Regions from separate parts of the Mesorhizobium sp. 8 genome, predicted to be linked through region 2. Evidence: riboswitches for the same ligand, from Rfam matches in the RefSeq annotation. Region 2 holds a riboswitch; the other holds the start of a gene.
The links. Region 2 has a riboswitch for S-adenosylmethionine ahead of FGU64_RS18680 (O-succinylhomoserine sulfhydrylase). Riboswitches for the same ligand answer to the same signal wherever they lie in the genome.
Positions count from the first base shown of each region.

Region 1 (8,366 bases), 1.3 Mb from region 2:
GAACGACGACGAGCAGCGGCTTCTGGCCTTCGCGCGGCTGGGACTGGAAAAGCCGCGCTGGATCGTCATCGACGAGGCGCTGGATACGTTCGACGGCGCGACGGTGAAGCGCATTCTCGCCATGCTGGAAAAGCGGCTTCCGGAGGCTGCCGTCGTCAACATCGGCCGCGGCCTTCACAACCACGCTTTTTTCCCGCGCGCACTCGACATCGTCAAGCGCGAGGGCGGCGAGCCGCTGCGGCCGCCGCGCATGCGCGCCGGCGCCATCGAGCCGCCGCCCGCTACGCCCAAGCGCAAGAAGGCGGCATCATCGGTCTGACGGCTGTTCGCCTGTCGTCAGCCCTGCCCGACGTTCTCGATGTCGTACGGCGTCGTCTGGTAGACCTGGTTGATCCAGTTGCCGAACAGAAGATGCGCGTGCGAGCGCCAGCGGTTGAGCGGCGGCTTCGACGGATCGTTGCCGGGATAATATTCATGCGGCACCTCGATGGCGGTGCCGGCGGCCACGTCGCGGTCGTATTCCTCCTTCAGCGAGGTGGAATCGTATTCGATATGGTTGAACATGTAGAGCCGGTTGCCGGCCTTTTCCGACAAAAGGCAGGGACCGGTCCTGTCCGATTCCATCAGCAGTTCCAGTCCGGTATCGGGCTTGATGTCGGCGCTGCGCACCTCCGTCCAGCGCGAGACGGGAATGGCGAAGTCGTCCGAAAAGCCGGCGAGATAGGGCGAGGCGGGCGCGTTGTTCCTGTGGCGGAAGACGCCGAACGCCTTCTTGTCCAGCGTGTATTTCGGCACCTCGTGGAAATGCCACGCCGCCGCCATCGCGCCCCAGCAGATGAAGAAGGAGGAATGGACGTTCGTCCCCGTCCAGTCGAGAATGCGGGTCAACTCGTTCCAGTAGTTCACCTCCTCGAACGCCAGCAGTTCGATGGGTGCGCCGGTGACGATGAAGCCGTCGAACTTGCGATCCCGCACCTCCTCCCAGGTCTGGTAGAAGGCGATCAGGTGTTCTTCCGAGGTGTTCTTGGCCTTGTGGTTGCCGACGCGCACCAGCGTCAGTTCCACCTGCAGCGGCGTGGCGCCCATCAGCCTGGCGAACTGCGTTTCGGTGCGAATCTTGTTGGGCATCAAGTTGAGCAAGCCGATCTGCAAGGGGCGGATGTCCTGTCGTCGCGCCGTCTTCTCGTCCATGATGGACACGCCTTCGCGGGCAAGCACTTCGCGGGCGGGAAGCTGATCGGGGATCTTGATTGGCATGGGACACTCCAACAAAAAGACCGGCGGCGAAATCGCGACCGGCCCCATGGGTTTTTGCCCTCACGGTCCTTTAGCGACTTCTTTAACGTGGCTGCAAGCCGACCGGCAAATCACCACGACGTTCGAAACCGTATCTATGCCTGCGGCGCGGCGTCGTCAACGGGCGCGATTTGGCCCAGCCGCCACCTCTCGACAGCGGCGGCGGCGGCCTGTATTCCCGCAGCGGCTTCCACGGATTTCCGACATGACCAAGGCTGAGCATCAGGCACGTCCAACCCCGCGCGCGGGCATCATGGACATCGAGGCCTATGTGCCGGGCAAGAGCACCGCGCCCGCCGGCGTGAAGCTTTTCAAGCTGTCCTCGAACGAAAACCCGCTCGGCCCCTCGCCCAAGGCGATCGAGGCCGCGCGCGCGGTCGCCGGTCGGCTCGACATCTATCCCGACGGCTCGGCCAGGCGGTTGCGCGAGGCGATCGGCGAGGTGCATGGGCTCAATCCGGCGAACATTGTCTGCTCCAACGGTTCGGACGAAATCCTCGGCCTGCTGACGCAGATCTACCTGTCGCCCGGCGACGAAGCGATTTTCACCGAACACGCCTTCATGGTCTACAAGATCTATGTGCAGGCAGCAGGCGCGAAGCCCGTGGTGGTGAAGGAGACCAACGAGCGGGCCGACGTCGACGCCATGTTGGCGGCGGTGACGCCACGCACGAAGATCGTCTTCCTCGCCAACCCCAACAATCCGACCGGCACCTACCTGCCGTTCGACGAGGTGCGCAGGCTCCATGCCGGCTTGCCGGCAAACGTGCTTTTGATCCTCGACGCCGCTTATGCCGAATATGTCCGGCGCAACGACTACGAGGCGGGAATCGAGCTGGTCGGCTCCAGCGAGAACGTGGTGATGACGCGCACCTTCTCCAAGATCGGCCTCGGCGGTGCGCGGCTGGGCTGGATGTACGGGCCGGCGGCAATCGTCGACGCCGTGAACCGGGTGCGCGGGCCGTTCAACGTGAACGCCACCGCGATCGAGGCCGGCATCGCCTCCATCCGCGATCACGAGCATATTGCACGCAGCGTCGCCCACAACGAGCAGTGGCTCGCCTGGCTCACCGAAGAATTCACCGGGCTGGGGCTGCGCGTGACGCCCAGCGTCGGTAATTTTCTCCTCGTCCATTTCCCCGAAGCCGAAAAGCACTCGGCGGCGAAGGCCGACGATTATCTCACGGCACGCGGCTATATATTGCGGCGCGTTGCCGGCTACGGTTTTCCCAACGCGCTGCGCATGACGGTCGGAACCGAAGAAGCCAATCGCGGCGTCGTCGCCGCACTCTCCGAATTCCTGAAAAGCCAGAACAATGCCTGAACCCCTGTTTGAAAAGATCGCGCTGGTCGGCATCGGCCTGATCGGCTCGTCGCTGGCGCGCGTCATCCACCGCGAGAACCTTGCCCGCCATATCGCCATCGCCACGCGCAGTCCTTCGACGCTGAAGCGGGCCGAGGAACTCGGCCTCGGCGACAGCTATTCGACTGATCTTAGAGAGGCCGTGCGCGACGCTGATCTCGTCATCGTCTCGGTGCCGGTCGGGTCCTCGGCCGAGGTCGCAGAAGAAATCGCGCCGGCGCTGAAGAAGGGGGCGATCCTCACCGACGTCGGCTCGACCAAGGCCTCGGTGATCGCGCAGATGCAGCCTTTCGTGCCGGAAGGCGTGCATTTCATCCCCGGTCATCCGCTGGCCGGCACGGAAAAGTCCGGCCCGGACGCCGGCTTTGCCGAACTGTTCGAGAACCGCTGGTGCATCTTCACGCCGCTGCCCGGCACCGATCCGGCCGCATTGGAAAAACTCTCGGAATTCTGGCGCCGTTGCGGCTCCAACATCGACACGATGGACGCCGAACACCATGACATGGTGCTGGCGATCGTCTCGCACCTGCCGCACATTATCGCCTACAACATCGTCGGCACCGCCGACGACCTGGAATCGGTGGCCAAGGGCGAGGTCATCAAATACGCGGCCTCCGGTTTCCGCGACTTCACCCGCCTTGCCGCCTCCGACCCGACGATGTGGCGCGACGTTTGCCTGCACAACAAGGACGCGATCCTGGAAATGCTGGCGCGTTTCTCCGAGGATCTCGCCTCGCTGCAGCGGGCGATCCGCTGGGGCGACGGGGAGAAGCTGTTCGACCTGTTCACCCGCACGCGCGGCATCCGTCGCTCGATCATCGAGGCCGGCCAGGAAACGGCTGCGCCGGACTTCGGGCGGCACGGTGTGGAGCAGGGGAAGGCAACAGGGGAATAAGGCAGTAGGGCAGTAGGGCAGTAGGGCAGTAGGGCAGTAGGGCAGTAGGGCAGTAGGTATTGGACTTCCTACTGCCGTACCGCCTTATTGCCCTACTGCCCTACTCCCCTATCGCCCCGATCTTCCCCAATGGAATGAACCCCAGCGACGCCTTGCCCTTGGCGATAACCAGCGGCATCGACGGGGAGGAGCCCAGCATGGCAAGGGCTGCGAAGCCCTGCTCGATCTGGCGTTTCTGCTCCGGGATGATGCCGGCAAGCACGGTCGCTACCGCCTTCGGGTTGGTGAGTTTGATGTTCAGCCTGGCGTCGATCAGCCCATCTGCGTCGACAGAGAGAGGACCGGAGAGCGACACCCTCGCCTCGCCGGAGGAAAGCTCGAGGTTGGCGATCTCGATCGACTGGCCGCGCAGGCTTTTCGTGCCTGCCTGCAGCATCGCGACGCCGTTCTTCAGCGTCGCTTCGCCGGCGGCGTCGAAGGGCGGCACCATGCGGCCGCCGATGGCCTCGGCATCGATCTCGACGTCACCGAAACTACCCCTGGCGACGAGATCTTCGCCGCTCGGCCGCAGTTCGGTGTCGGCCTTGCCGGCGCTGAACAGCGAGACCGGGTCGCCGTCTTCCGGATCGGTCTGGCCCGACAGGCCCTCGGCGGTCAGGCTCAGGCTGGCCGGCGTCGGCCAGGACAGGCCGGCGTCGGCCCGCAGGTGATCCCAGTCGATCCACAGCGGTGGCATGCCGGGAGCGGTGGTCCTGAGCGGCCCGCGAAATTCCGCCGATGGCGAGAATGGCCGCAGGATCGTCGCCACCGCGTCCAGCTTGCCGCTGGAAGCGGCGACGGCGCGGGCGTCATCCTCATAGGCGAGACTGTCGCAGGAAACGGCGAAGCGCAGCGGATAGCCGCTGACCGTGAGGTTGGCGCAGTCGGCGTCGATCCCCTTACCGTTCAGCGTGGCGATGGTCTGGGCGGCCTGGCCGCGGACCCTGTCGGCCAGCCAGAACCAGCCGGCGCTGTAGAGGCCGAACGCCATCAGCAGCGCCAGAACCAGCCAGAGCAGGCCGCGACGGCGTGTCTTCGGCGGGGATTGTTCACTTGACGTCATGCTGCCGCTCTCGTTAACGCGGGGAGTGCCGGCGGTTCCGCACGGCGTTCCCTTCCTTGCATACAGGCTTGGCGATATGGGCGATTTTTGGGTTTTTGGCTATGGCTCGCTGATCTGGCGGCCGGGGTTCGAGCATGTCGAGGCGCGCCGGGCGCGGCTTTACGGCTATCGTCGCTCGCTCTGCATCTATTCCTTCGTCCATCGCGGCACGCGCGAGCGGCCGGGGCTGGTGCTGGGGCTGGATCGTGGCGGTTCCTGCGTCGGGCTTGCCTTCCGCGTGCGGGGCGAGCGGCACGACGAGGTGATCGACTATCTGCGCGCGCGAGAACTCGTTACCAACGTCTATCTGGAACGCATGGTGGCGGTGCGGCTGGAAACAGGCGAGACGGTGCCGGCGGTGACCTATGTCGCCGACCGTGCGCATGAACAGTATGCCGGCGCGCTGGACGAGGACAGGGCGGCGGCGGCGGTGCAGGGCGCATCCGGCCAGTCCGGCCGCAACGAAGATTATCTTTCCAGTACGCTGGAGCACCTGGAATCGCTCGGCATCCGCGACCGCTGGCTGGAGGGCGTGGCGCGGCGGCTCGCGCCATCGTGAAACGGCGATCCGGGCAAAACGGAACGTCTTTGCTTGGACTGGGTGGCGGCAGGCAATAGGGTCGGCGGGCAACCAGTCGATTCGATGGACGAACACGGAGAAATATCTTGCAGAAGCGCCGGCTCGGTCGAACAGACCTCGAAATCGCCCCTCTCGTCTTCGGCGGCAACGTGTTCGGCTGGACGGCCGATGAAAGGACATCCTTTTCCCTGCTCGACCGCTTCGTCGAGGCCGGCTTCAACGCCGTCGACACGGCCGACGCCTATTCGCGCTGGGTGCCGGGTAACAAGGGCGGCGAATCGGAAACCATCATCGGCAAGTGGATGAAGGCGCGGGGTAACCGCGAGCGCGTCGTCGTCATCACCAAGGTCGGCTCGGACATGGGGCAGGGCAAGAAGGACCTGTCCGCCGCCCATATCGAGAAGGCCGTCGAGGATTCGCTGAAGCGGCTGCAGATCGACGCCATCGACCTTTACCTGTCGCACTGGCCGGATCCGACGACGCCGCATGAGGAAACGCTGGGCGCCTACCAGAAACTGATCAAGGCCGGCAAGGTGCGAAACATCGGCGCCTCGAACCTTGATGCCGGACAGTTGCGTGCGGCCCTCGACATCGCCCGGCTGCGCGACCTGCCGCGCTACGAAGTGTTGCAGCCGGAATACAATCTCTACGACCGCGCTTCTTACGAGGGGCCGCTGGCCGATCTTTGCGCGGCCGAAGGGCTCGGCGTCATCACCTATTACAGCCTGGCCAGCGGCTTCTTGTCGGGCAAGTACCGTTCGATCGCCGATCTCGGCAAGAGCGCACGCGGCGGCGGGGTGAAGAAATATCTCGACAAGCGAGGCCTGCGCATCCTCGATGCGCTGGATGCGGTGGCGGCCCGGCACAAGGCCAAACCGGCGGAGGTGGCGCTGGCCTGGATCATCGCCCGGCCGGACGTGACCGCGCCGATCGCCAGCGCGACCAGCCTGGAGCAATTGGAGAGCCTGATCCGTTCGGCGTCGCTGCCGCTGTCGGCCGCCGATACAAGAGAACTGGACGACGCCAGCGCCTGAACCTTGCCGCTGCCTACTTCGCCTCGGACGTCAGTTCCGCCAGCCGCTTGACGGCGGTCGGCGGCAGCGGCGGCGGGTTCGGCTGGCGCGATGCCTCGACGAGCAAGGCGTCGCAGGCTGCCTCCGTCTCCGAAATCAGTCGCCGCATGAATTCGTCCTTGCCGAGCCCCGGCGGGATGGCGGGCAGGAAGCGGGCACGAATGGTTCCCGGATAGCGCAGGAACTTGCGGCGCGGCCAGTAGAGGCCGGCGACATGGGCGACCGGCACCACCGGCAGGCCGAGCTGCGTGTAGATCTCGACGATGCCGTACTTGTAGGCGGGTTCGGCGCCGGGCGCGCGGCGCGTGCCTTCGGGATAGATGATGAGTTGGCGCGGGTTGCGCGCCATTTCGGCCCGCGTGGCGGCGGTGACGGCCTTCAGCGCCTTGGAGCGGCTGCCGCGATCGACCGGGATCATGCGCATCTTCTGGATGTACCAGCCGAAGAAGGGAATCCAGGTCAGCTCGCGCTTGAGGATGTAGAGCGGATCTTTCAGGTAGGGGAAGAAGGCGATGGCGTCCCAGAACGACTGATGCTTGGGCGCGAGGATGAAGGAGCCCTCCGGCAGGTTCTCCGTGCCGGCGATGTCGCTTTTCGTGCCGGCGATCACGCGGTAGAGCCACAGGCTGGTTCGCGACCAGAATTTCGGCACGAACCAGGCGCGGTGGCGCGGCGACAGGAAGTAATAGGGCGTCCAGAGGATCATCTGGACGATCAGGCTGACATAGAACGCAAAGTTGAAAGCCAGCGAACGGAGGTAGAGCATCGGTGGGGCTGTCCGGTAGGATTTGCCGTTCGTTACACCAAGGCTGGCGAAAAAGGAAACGGCTATCGGACGGAAGGGGGGCCTGCGCCGGCCAGCGTGACGCCGTCGGGCGTCGGCTTCAACGGTACGATGCCGCGCGCCAGCGCCAGGAGATACTTGTTGTACTCGGTGAACAGCACGCGCAGCGCCTCCGGCTTGGTCAGCCAGTTGCCGTTGCCGAGATCGGAATTGACCACCGGATAGGGTTCCAGCCGGGCGCCGCCCAGCAGCCGGCCGAGCTCCAGCAGGCTGCGCGGCATGTGGTAGTTGTTGGTGACGACGATGATGCTGCCATAGGCGTGGTTCTCCACCCACTTGGCGCTTTCCTCGGCGTTGCCGATGGTGTCGAGCGCGGTGCGGTCGAGGTCGACGCAACAGGAGAACAGCGCCTTGTCGCCGCCCATCGCCTTCTGCAACTGGAAGCGGCTGGCGGAGGGATGGACGCCGCTGATCAGCAGCCGCTGTCCCTTGCCCGATTCGAGCAGTTCCATCGCCGCGTCGAGCCGCGCCTGGCCACCGGTCAGAACGATGATGGCATCGGCCTTTTGCGGATCGGCCGGTGTCGACAGGTGGGCGACATGGCTGGCGAACCAGCCGAAGCCGACGACGAAGCAGGCGGCGACCAGGACCATGCAGCCGAGTGCAATCCGCACGACGGCGCGGCCCGGCAGGCGTGCGCCATCGACCGCCGCCGGCGCGGTGTCCGCCGTGTCGATCGAATCCTGCCCCTTCATGCTCACATGGTTAACTCCGAATTGCGGCCTTTGGTAGGTCGCAGCCGTCGTTTGGTTGCGCCAGGTCAAATCCATCGGCGATCTGCCCTATCCGGTATCGGTCTGGCGAGCATCGAGGTCGCTGAGGAAGGCCACGACCGTGGCGTGCGAGGTCGCCGCAGTCAAAATGCCGATGACCAGCACCATCAGGAAGACGCCGAGATAGCCGGCCCAGCCGATGGCGAAATGGCCGAACAGCGCGGTCGCCTGGTCGGCCTGCGGGGTCGCCATGTTGCGCGACGACCACCAGGAAAAGACGATGAAGACGAGGATCGCCGCCGCGCCGCCGGCAGCCGCGCCTTTCATGCCGGTCAAAAGGAAATGGCGTCGGAATTCGCGGGCGATGAAGCGCGCCTCGGCGCCGACGAAATGCAGCACCTCGATAATGTGGCCGTTGCCGGCCATGGCGCCGCGTGTGGCGAAGACGACGGTCAGCACCG
Region 1 covers NZ_CP040914.1:2,553,659-2,562,024, reverse strand. Annotated here, with positions in the region: gene FGU64_RS12410 (ABC transporter ATP-binding protein/permease) at 1-319, shown strand, start outside; gene metA (homoserine O-succinyltransferase) at 337-1,257, opposite strand; SAM riboswitch at 1,308-1,384, opposite strand; gene hisC (histidinol-phosphate transaminase) at 1,502-2,620, shown strand; gene FGU64_RS12395 (prephenate/arogenate dehydrogenase family protein) at 2,613-3,554, shown strand; gene FGU64_RS12390 (DUF2125 domain-containing protein) at 3,655-4,656, opposite strand; gene FGU64_RS12385 (gamma-glutamylcyclotransferase) at 4,733-5,254, shown strand; gene FGU64_RS12380 (aldo/keto reductase) at 5,362-6,309, shown strand; gene FGU64_RS12375 (1-acyl-sn-glycerol-3-phosphate acyltransferase) at 6,323-7,114, opposite strand; gene FGU64_RS12370 (YdcF family protein) at 7,177-7,785, opposite strand; gene FGU64_RS12365 (ABC transporter permease) at 7,975-8,366, opposite strand, start outside.
Region 1: linked by a shared signal. The riboswitch ahead of metA (homoserine O-succinyltransferase) and the one ahead of FGU64_RS18680 (O-succinylhomoserine sulfhydrylase) in region 2 are both predicted to bind S-adenosylmethionine.

Region 2 (8,366 bases):
TCCAAGCTGCGCAACGCCTCTTTCGGTCCCGAGATTCTGGTCGGCGACCTGCCGGCCGATATCCGCGGTACCTCGCGCATCCTGCGCGGCGGCAAGGCGATCTGGGAAAAGCCGTTCCTGTCGGGCGAGGCGAATATGTCCCATACGATCGCCAACCTGGAACATCACCATTTCAAGTATCCGGCCTTTCGCCAGCCGGGCGACGTGCATGTCCATATGTTCGGCACCGCGACGCTCTCCTTCGCCGATGGCGTCCGCACCGAGCCCGGCGATGTATTCGAGATCGAGGCGACCGATTTCGGCCTGCCGCTGCGCAACGCGCTGGAGATCGAGGCGCCGGTGAAGGTGGCGGTGAGGGCGCTGTAGCAAGCTTGGCGGGCGTCGACAGGCAGGCAATCGCGGAGGGCGCAGACCCCCACCCCTAACCCCTCCCCGCAAGGGGGAGGGGAACCTTGCGTCGGAGCCGCAATTCGCCAACGTAGATAATTTCGCGGAGACGGTGCTGTCCGCGTCTCCCTCCCCCTTGCGGGGAGGGGACAGGGGGTGGGGGCGCCCGTCAATATCCGTCGAAATTGCCGGTATCACCGCCCCGGCGGGCGGAAATGCTTCGACAGCTTCAGGCCCTGCGCCTGGTAGTTGGAGCCGAGGTCGGTGCCGTAGAGCGCCTTCGGTCGTTCCAGCATGTGCTCGTAGACGAGGCGGCCGACGATCTGGCCGTGCTCGAGGATGAAGGGCACTTCGTGGCTGCGTACCTCCAGCACGGCGCGGCTGCCGGTGCCGCCGGCGGCGGAATGGCCGAAACCGGGATCGAAGAAGCCGGCATAGTGGACGCGGAATTCGCCGACCAGAGGATCGAATGGCGTCATCTCGGCGGCGAACAGCGGCGGCACATGCACCGCCTCGCGGCTGACGAGGATGTAGAACTCGTCCGGGTCGAGCACCAGTTCGCCGGCCTTGTTGCGGGTGAGCGGCTCCCAGAAGTCGGCGACGTCGTGCGCGGCGCGCCTGTCGACGTCGACCAGTCCGGTGTGGTGCTTGCCGCGATAGCCGACCAGCCCGCTGGCGTCGCCGGCAAGGTCGATGGAAAGCGCGATGCCGCCGCCCGAAATGTCCGGCGGCTCGGTGGCAACCAGCGTCTGTGCCCTGTGCAACGCCTGCAACTCGTCTTCCGACAGCACGGCATGGCCGGTGCGGAAGCGGATTTGCGACAGGCGCGAGCCGGCGCGCACGACGATCGGAAACGTCCGCGGGCTGACTTCGAGATAGAGCGGACCGTGATAGCCGGCGGCGATCTTGTCGAACTCGTGGCCGTGGTCGGTCATGACGCGGGTGAAGATGTCGAGCCGGCCGGTCGAGCTTTTCGGATTGGCCGAGGCCGAGACATGGTCGGGCAGGGAAAGGCTCTCCATCAGCGGCACGATGTAGACGCAGCCCGTCTCCAGCACGGCGCCTTCCGTCAGGTCGATCTCGTGCAGCTTCAGCCGTTCCAGCTTGGCGTCGACCGTGCTGCCGGGGCCGGGCAGGAAGGACGCGCGTGCCCGGTACGCCTTGGCGCCGAGCCTGAGGTCGAGGCTCGCCGGCTGGATCTGGTCGGCGTCGAGCGGCCGGGGGGCGGCGAGCGCGCCGGAGGAAAACAGCGCCGCTATGTCCTGATCGGGAAGAATACCGGTCTTGCGCAATGATTGCTCCGTCGGTGCGATGCTCGTTGTGCGTCCTTCGAGGCTCGCTTCGCTCGCACCTCAGGATGAGGGAGGCTGGTGCCTTCATCCTCATCCTCAGGTACGGGCATAGCATTTCCGCCGGCGTCGTTTTCCGCCGAGCGTGTCGACTTCCCTCATCCTGAGGTGCGAGCGAAGCGAGCCTCGAAGGACGCACCAAAGGAATACCAGCCGCACAAGGCATAGTGAAACCATCGATTGACGCAAGCGCGGGCTGGGTCTAAAGGGGCTTTATCCCGTGGTGATTTGCCGGTCGGCTTGCAGCCACGTTAAACAAGTCGCTAAAGGACCGTCGGCACAAGAGCCCATGGCACCGGTTGCGACTTTCGCGGCCGGTTTTTTTGTGTCGGTGCCGATTTTGGCTGGTGAAGGACCATGACGAACAACAAGCGCAACTGGAAGCCCGCAACCCAACTCGTGCACGAAGGCACGCTGCGATCGGGCTTCGGCGAAATGTCGGAAGCCCTGTTCCTGACACAGGGCTATCTCTACGCCACCGCCGAGCAGGCCGAGGCCCGCTTCAAGGGCGAGGAACCCGGCTTCATCTATTCGCGCTACGCCAACCCGACGGTCGACATGTTCGAGAAGCGCATGTGTGCGCTGGAAGGCGCGGAAGACGCGCGCGCCACGGCGTCGGGCATGGCGGCTGTCGCTGCGGCGGTGCTGTGCGGCTTGCGGGCCGGCGACCATATCGTGGCGGCACGCGCCCTGTTCGGCTCCTGCCGCTGGGTGGTCGAGACGCTGGCGCCGCGCTACGGCATCGAATGCAGCATCGTCGACGGCACCGACATCGCCAACTGGGAAAAGGCGGTGAGGAAGAACACAAAACTGTTCTTCCTCGAAAGCCCGACCAACCCGACGCTGGAAGTGGCCGATATCGCCGCTGTCGCCAAGCTCGCCAATTCCACCGGTGCGCGGCTGGTGGTCGACAATGTGTTTGCCACGCCTCTGTTCCAGAAGCCGCTCGAACTCGGCGCCCATGTCGTCGTCTATTCGGCCACCAAGCACATAGACGGGCAGGGGCGTTGTCTGGGCGGCATCGTGCTGTCGGACAAGAAGTGGATCGACGAGAACCTGCACGACTATTTCCGCCACACCGGCCCCAGCCTGTCGCCCTTCAACGCCTGGACGCTGCTGAAGGGGTTGGAAACCCTGCCGATCCGCGTGCGCCAGCAGACGGAGTCGGCCGGCAAGATCGCCGACGTGCTGGCCGGTCATTCCAGGGTGGCGCGCGTCATCTATCCCGGCCGCGCCGACCACCCGCAGGCCGACATTGTGAAGAAGCAGATGAAGGGCGGCTCGACGCTGATCTGCCTCGACGTCAAGGGCGGCAAGGCGGCGGCGTTTGCCTTCCAGAACGCGCTCGACATCATCCTCATCACCAACAATCTCGGCGACGCCAAGAGCCTGATCACCCATCCGGCGACGACCACGCACAAGAACCTCACCGACGAGGCGCGCGCCGAACTCGGCATCGGGCCGGGCACGCTGAGGCTCTCCATCGGGCTGGAGGATGCCGACGACCTGATCGAGGATATCGCCCAGGCGCTCGACCGGACCTGACCGTCAAGGCAGGGATTTCGGCGCCGCGTTGCGCCATGCCATCTGCATGGCGTGGCCGAGCGTCGCCGCATCGATCCTGTCCAGCGCCACCAGCGTCCAGCCTTTCAGGCCCCATGAGCCGGCAACCGGCACGAACAGGCCCGCCGCCGTTTCCTTGAACAACTGCTGCTGGTCGGGCGTCAGCTTCAGGACCGCCCGGCCGTCCTTCTCGCGCCACGTCGCGAAGATCCTGCCGCGCACGCGAAAATCGGTGACGTCGAAATGGCCGCTTTGCTCGGCCTCGGGAAGGCCGAGCGCCATGGCGCGAAAGTCTTCTGCACTGGCCATACCGGTCCCCGCAGCCATCGTGCATCGGTAGTGCGCGCGATCGCGCGCCGTCACCCATCCTTGCGGACATATTGACCACGGCCCCGCCGGGTCCACAATACGGACGGTCAGAGTCGGGAGAATGTCATGTATCGCGCCGTCACCCGCAACATCGAAGTCGAGGTGGAGCCCTTCTACATGGAGGATCGCTCCGATCCCGATACCGGCCGCTATGTCTGGGGCTATCGCATCACCATCGAGAACCGGTCCGAGGAGTTCGTCCAGCTCCTGACGCGCTATTGGCACATCACCGACGCGGAAGGGCGGGTGGAGGAAGTGCGCGGGCCGGGCGTCGTCGGCGAGCAGCCGGAACTCAACCCCGGCGACAGCTTCCAGTACACGTCCGGCTGTCCGCTTTCGACGCCGTCCGGCATCATGGTCGGCCACTACACCATGCGCAATGCACAGGGCGACCTGTTCGACATCGCCGTGCCCGCCTTCTCGCTCGACCTGCCGAACACGATGCGGACGGTCAACTGACCGCCGATCTTATTGGCTCGCTGCCAGCGCGATGGCCGCGCGCAGGTCCTCGATGCCGCCGCCCTTTTCCGACGATGTCGCCAGGACGGCGGGAAAGGCCGCCGGGCGCCGGCGGATCTTTTCAAGCGTCTCGTCGATCAGGCGGGGGACGCCGGCGGCCTTGATCTTGTCGGTCTTGGTCAGCACGATCTGGTAGGAGACCGCGGCCTTGTCGAGCAGCGACAGCACCTCCTCGTCGTTCGTCTTGATGCCGTGGCGGGCGTCGATCAGCACATAGACGCGCTTCAGCGTCGAACGTCCGCGCAGGTAGTCGAACACCAGTTTCGTCCAGCGGTCCACCTGGTCCTTCGGCGCCTGCGCGTAGCCGTAGCCCGGCATGTCGACCAGCGCGATCGGCGGCAGGTCGGCGCCTTCGCCGGAATAGCCGTCCGGCACGAAATAGTTCAGCTCCTGCGTCCGGCCCGGCGTGTTCGAGGTGCGCGCCAGCCCCTTCTGGCCGGTCAGCGCGTTGATGAGCGAGGATTTGCCGACATTGGAGCGGCCGGCGAAGGCGATTTCCGGCGGCCCTTCCGGCGGCAGGAATTTCATCGCCGGCACGCCGCGGATGAAGATCCACGGCCGCTCGAAGGCCTCGGGTGCGATTGTCGTCGGCGCGTTCAAGATGCCGCCTCCAGTGCTTCGATGTCGGCGCCACGGATGGCGGCGAGGTTGCGGCCTATCTTCTCGGCCGGCCAGTCCCACCACGCCGCTTCAAGGAGGCGCGCGACGGTTCGCTGGTCGAAGCGCATCTTCACCACCTTGGCCGGATTGCCGGCGACGATTGCATAGGGCGGCACGTCGTGCGTGACCACCGACTTGGCCGCCACGATGGCGCCGTGACCGATCGAGATGCCCGGCATCACGATCGCCTCCATGCCGATCCAGACATCGTTGCCGATCACCGTGTCGCCGCGGTTCTCCTGCTGCCACGTGGCGACGTCGAAGCCTTCCTCCCAGCCGTGGCCGAAGATGTTGAAGGGATAGGTGGAGAAGCCGGACATGGCGTGGTTGGCGCCGTTCATGATGAAGCGCGCGCCCTCGGCGATGGCGCAGAACTTGCCGATCACCAACCGGTCGCCGATGAACGGATAATGGTGCAGCACGCATTTCTCGACGAATTTGTCCGGCCCGTCGGGATCGTCATAATAGGTGTAGTCGCCGATCTCGACGTTCTCAGCCTCGACCAGCGGCTTCAGGAAGCCGACGCGCGGATGCATGGCGATGGGATGCTTGATGTCGGGATTGGGTCCGGTCATCGACAGGCCTCTGCGAAAGTGCGTCCTTCGAGGCTCGCTTCGCTCGCACCTCAGGATGAGGAAGGTTAGCTCCTGCCTCTCAACAGAGGTCAGTGCAATCGGTCCTCATCCTGAGGTGCGAGCGAAGCGAGCCTCGAAGGACGCACCCTAGCTGAAATGCGGCGAAGTTTTCACTCCGCCGGCGACGGTTTCTTCTTGAACATGCCCGCCAGGTTGTCCCAAAGCTCGATCTTGACGCCCTGGCGCTTCATGATGACGCCCTGCTGGATGATCGACAGCGTGTTGTTCCAGGCCCAGTAGATGACCAGTCCGGCGGGGAAGCCGGCCATCATGAAGGTGAACACCACAGGCATCCAGGTGAAGATCATCGCCTGCGTCGGGTCCGGCGGTGCCGGGTTCATGCGCATCTGCAGGAACATGGTGATGCCCATCACCACCGCCCAGACGCCGAGATGCGGCAGGAAGGCGGGGGCCGCGAAGGGCAGCAGTCCGAACAGGTTGAAGATCGACGTCGGGTCGGGCGCGGCGAGATCGTGGATCCAGCCGAAGAACGGCGCATGGCGCATCTCGATGGTGATGTAGAGCACCTTGTAGAGCGCGAAGAACACCGGGATCTGCAGCGCCACCGGCCAGCACCCGGCGATCGGGTTGATCTTCTCGGTCTTGTAGAGCTCCATCATGGCCTTCTGCTGGGCCATCTTGTCGTCCGCGTACTTCTCGCGGATCTCGACCATCTTGGGCTGCACCTTCTTCATGTTCGCCATCGACTTGTAGGACTTGTTGGCGAGCGGGAAGAACACCGCCTTCACCAGCACGGTGGTGGCGATGATGGCGAGGCCGAAATTGCCGAAGAACTTGTAGAGCGTGTCGATCAGCCAGAACATCGGCTTGGTGATGAAATAGAACCAGCCCCAGTCGATCAGCAGGTCGAACTGGCGGATGTGGCGGTCCTTTTCGTAGGTGTTGACGGTGGAAACCTCCTTGGCGCCGGCGAAAACCAGCGTCTGCAAGGTGGCCGACTGGCCTGGCGCGAGCGCGATCTGGTCGGACAGGTAGTCCGACTGGTAGCGTGTGCGGCCGTCGTCGAAGAAGCCGAAGCGCGGCTGGAAGGGCTGCTTCGTCGACGGCACCAGCGTCACGGCCCAGTATTTGTCGGTGATGCCGAGCCAGCCGTCGGTGGATTTGCCCGGCGTGACCTGCTTGTCCTTCTCGATCGCGGCGTATTTGATCTCCTGCAGCCCTTCCGAGCCGGTGACGCCGATCAGGCCTTCATGCAGCACGTAGGTGCTGCGGTCGTCGGGTTTCTCGTAGCGCGTCACGCGGCCGTAGTTGGCGAGCGAGACCGGGGCGCTTCCGCCGTTGCTCACCGTATCGTCGACCGTGAACATGTACTCCTGGTCGACCGAAATGGTGCGCTTGAAGGTCACGCCCTTGTCGTTGGTGTAGGTCAGCGTCACCGGCGTCGTTGGCGTCAGCTTGGCGTTGTCGTCCACGGTCCACACCGTGTCCGGTCCCGGCAGCGTGCCGGCCTCGGGCGTGCCCGAAAAACCGATCTCGGCGAAATAGCCGTCCTTCAGCGTGTATGGGTTGAGCAGTTCGATCTCGGGCGAATTGGGGTCGATCGTCTCGCGGTAATGCTTGAGCTTGAGGTCGTCGAGGCGCGCGCCGGTCAGGTTGATCGAACCTTGCAGGCTGGGCGTATCGATGGTGACGCGGCCGGTCTGCGCCAGCGCCTGCTCGCGGGTGAGCGTGGCGGCGGCGCCGGCGCCGGGCGCATTCGGGATCGCGCCCGGCTGGGCCGGCGTCTCGGTTCCGGCCGCGGGGGCCGTGCCCTCGGCGGCCTTCTTGTCCTGGTCGCGCGCCGCCTCGATCTGGGCGGCCTCGCGCTGCTTCTCGATGCGCGGGTTCATGTAGAACACCTGCCACAAGGTCAGGATCAGCACCGACAGCGCGATGGTGATGAAGAAGTTGCGGTTTTTTTCCATCGAGAACCCTGGTCCCTATTTTCCGCCGATCCTGCGGGAAAGTTCGGCCCTGATGAGGCCGAAGGGGGCGTCGAGCGCTTCCGCGCGCCCGACGATCACATAGTCATTGCCGGGCGCCATGTCAGCGGCGGCGGCAGTCCGCACCGCTTCTTTCAGGCGCCGGCGGATGCGGTTTCGCACGACCGCGTTGCCGACTTTGGTCGTCACGGTATAGCCGACGCGCGGCGGCTCGCTGTCGCCGCGCTGCAGGACTTCCATGAGGAAAAGCCGCCCGCGGCGCTTTTCACCACGCCGGACGGCCAGGAATTGCGCGCGCTTCAGCAGCCGTTCGGGGCCTCGCCCGATGGGCTTGCCGGGAGCGGGCAACGGATATCTGCCGGTCAGGCGCTGAGACGCTTGCGGCCACGGTTGCGGCGGGCGGCGATGACGCCCCGGCCGCCCTTGGTGGCCATGCGGGCGCGGAAACCGTGCCGGCGCTTGCGGACGAGCTTGGAGGGTTGGTAGGTACGCTTCATTTGTTTAAATACCGCGGAGTGCGGCCCTTCTTGGTTCTGCCACGTCTGTAACAGGAGCTGTGCCCGGCCTGCCGCTCGGTTCGGCGCACCCGAAAGCGCGCCGGGACTGGCTGGTCCGTGCGTGGCCGGGCTTATAGGGTCAAAGGGGGTGCGAAGTCAATCGGGGCCTGGGCGGAGCAGGGGGACGGCCTGAGCCTCGCCAAAGGCCAAATTGGCAAAAGCCGCGCGATCACCTATTTTTGAAGCGACAGTCCTGACACCCGGACCCGCATGAGCGCCGACCCATCAGCAGACCGGCAGGAGGCCGATCGATCCGCCGCCGCCCGCACCGTGCCATTGGCGCGCGGCCTCTCGGTCAAGCTGCTCCTGCTCACCATCGCTTTCGTGCTGTTGGCCGAGGTGCTGATCTTCCTGCCTTCGGTGGCGAGCTATCGCATGGCCTGG
Region 2 covers NZ_CP040914.1:3,858,095-3,866,460, forward strand. Annotated here, with positions in the region: gene araD1 (AraD1 family protein) at 1-366, shown strand, start outside; gene FGU64_RS18675 (2'-deoxycytidine 5'-triphosphate deaminase) at 582-1,679, opposite strand; SAM riboswitch at 1,947-2,023, shown strand; gene FGU64_RS18680 (O-succinylhomoserine sulfhydrylase) at 2,094-3,281, shown strand; gene FGU64_RS18685 (MmcQ/YjbR family DNA-binding protein) at 3,285-3,608, opposite strand; gene apaG (Co2+/Mg2+ efflux protein ApaG) at 3,735-4,127, shown strand; gene yihA (ribosome biogenesis GTP-binding protein YihA/YsxC) at 4,137-4,787, opposite strand; gene FGU64_RS18700 (CatB-related O-acetyltransferase) at 4,784-5,422, opposite strand; gene yidC (membrane protein insertase YidC) at 5,593-7,407, opposite strand; gene rnpA (ribonuclease P protein component) at 7,423-7,773, opposite strand; gene rpmH (50S ribosomal protein L34) at 7,788-7,922, opposite strand; gene FGU64_RS18720 (HAMP domain-containing sensor histidine kinase) at 8,193-8,366, shown strand, end outside.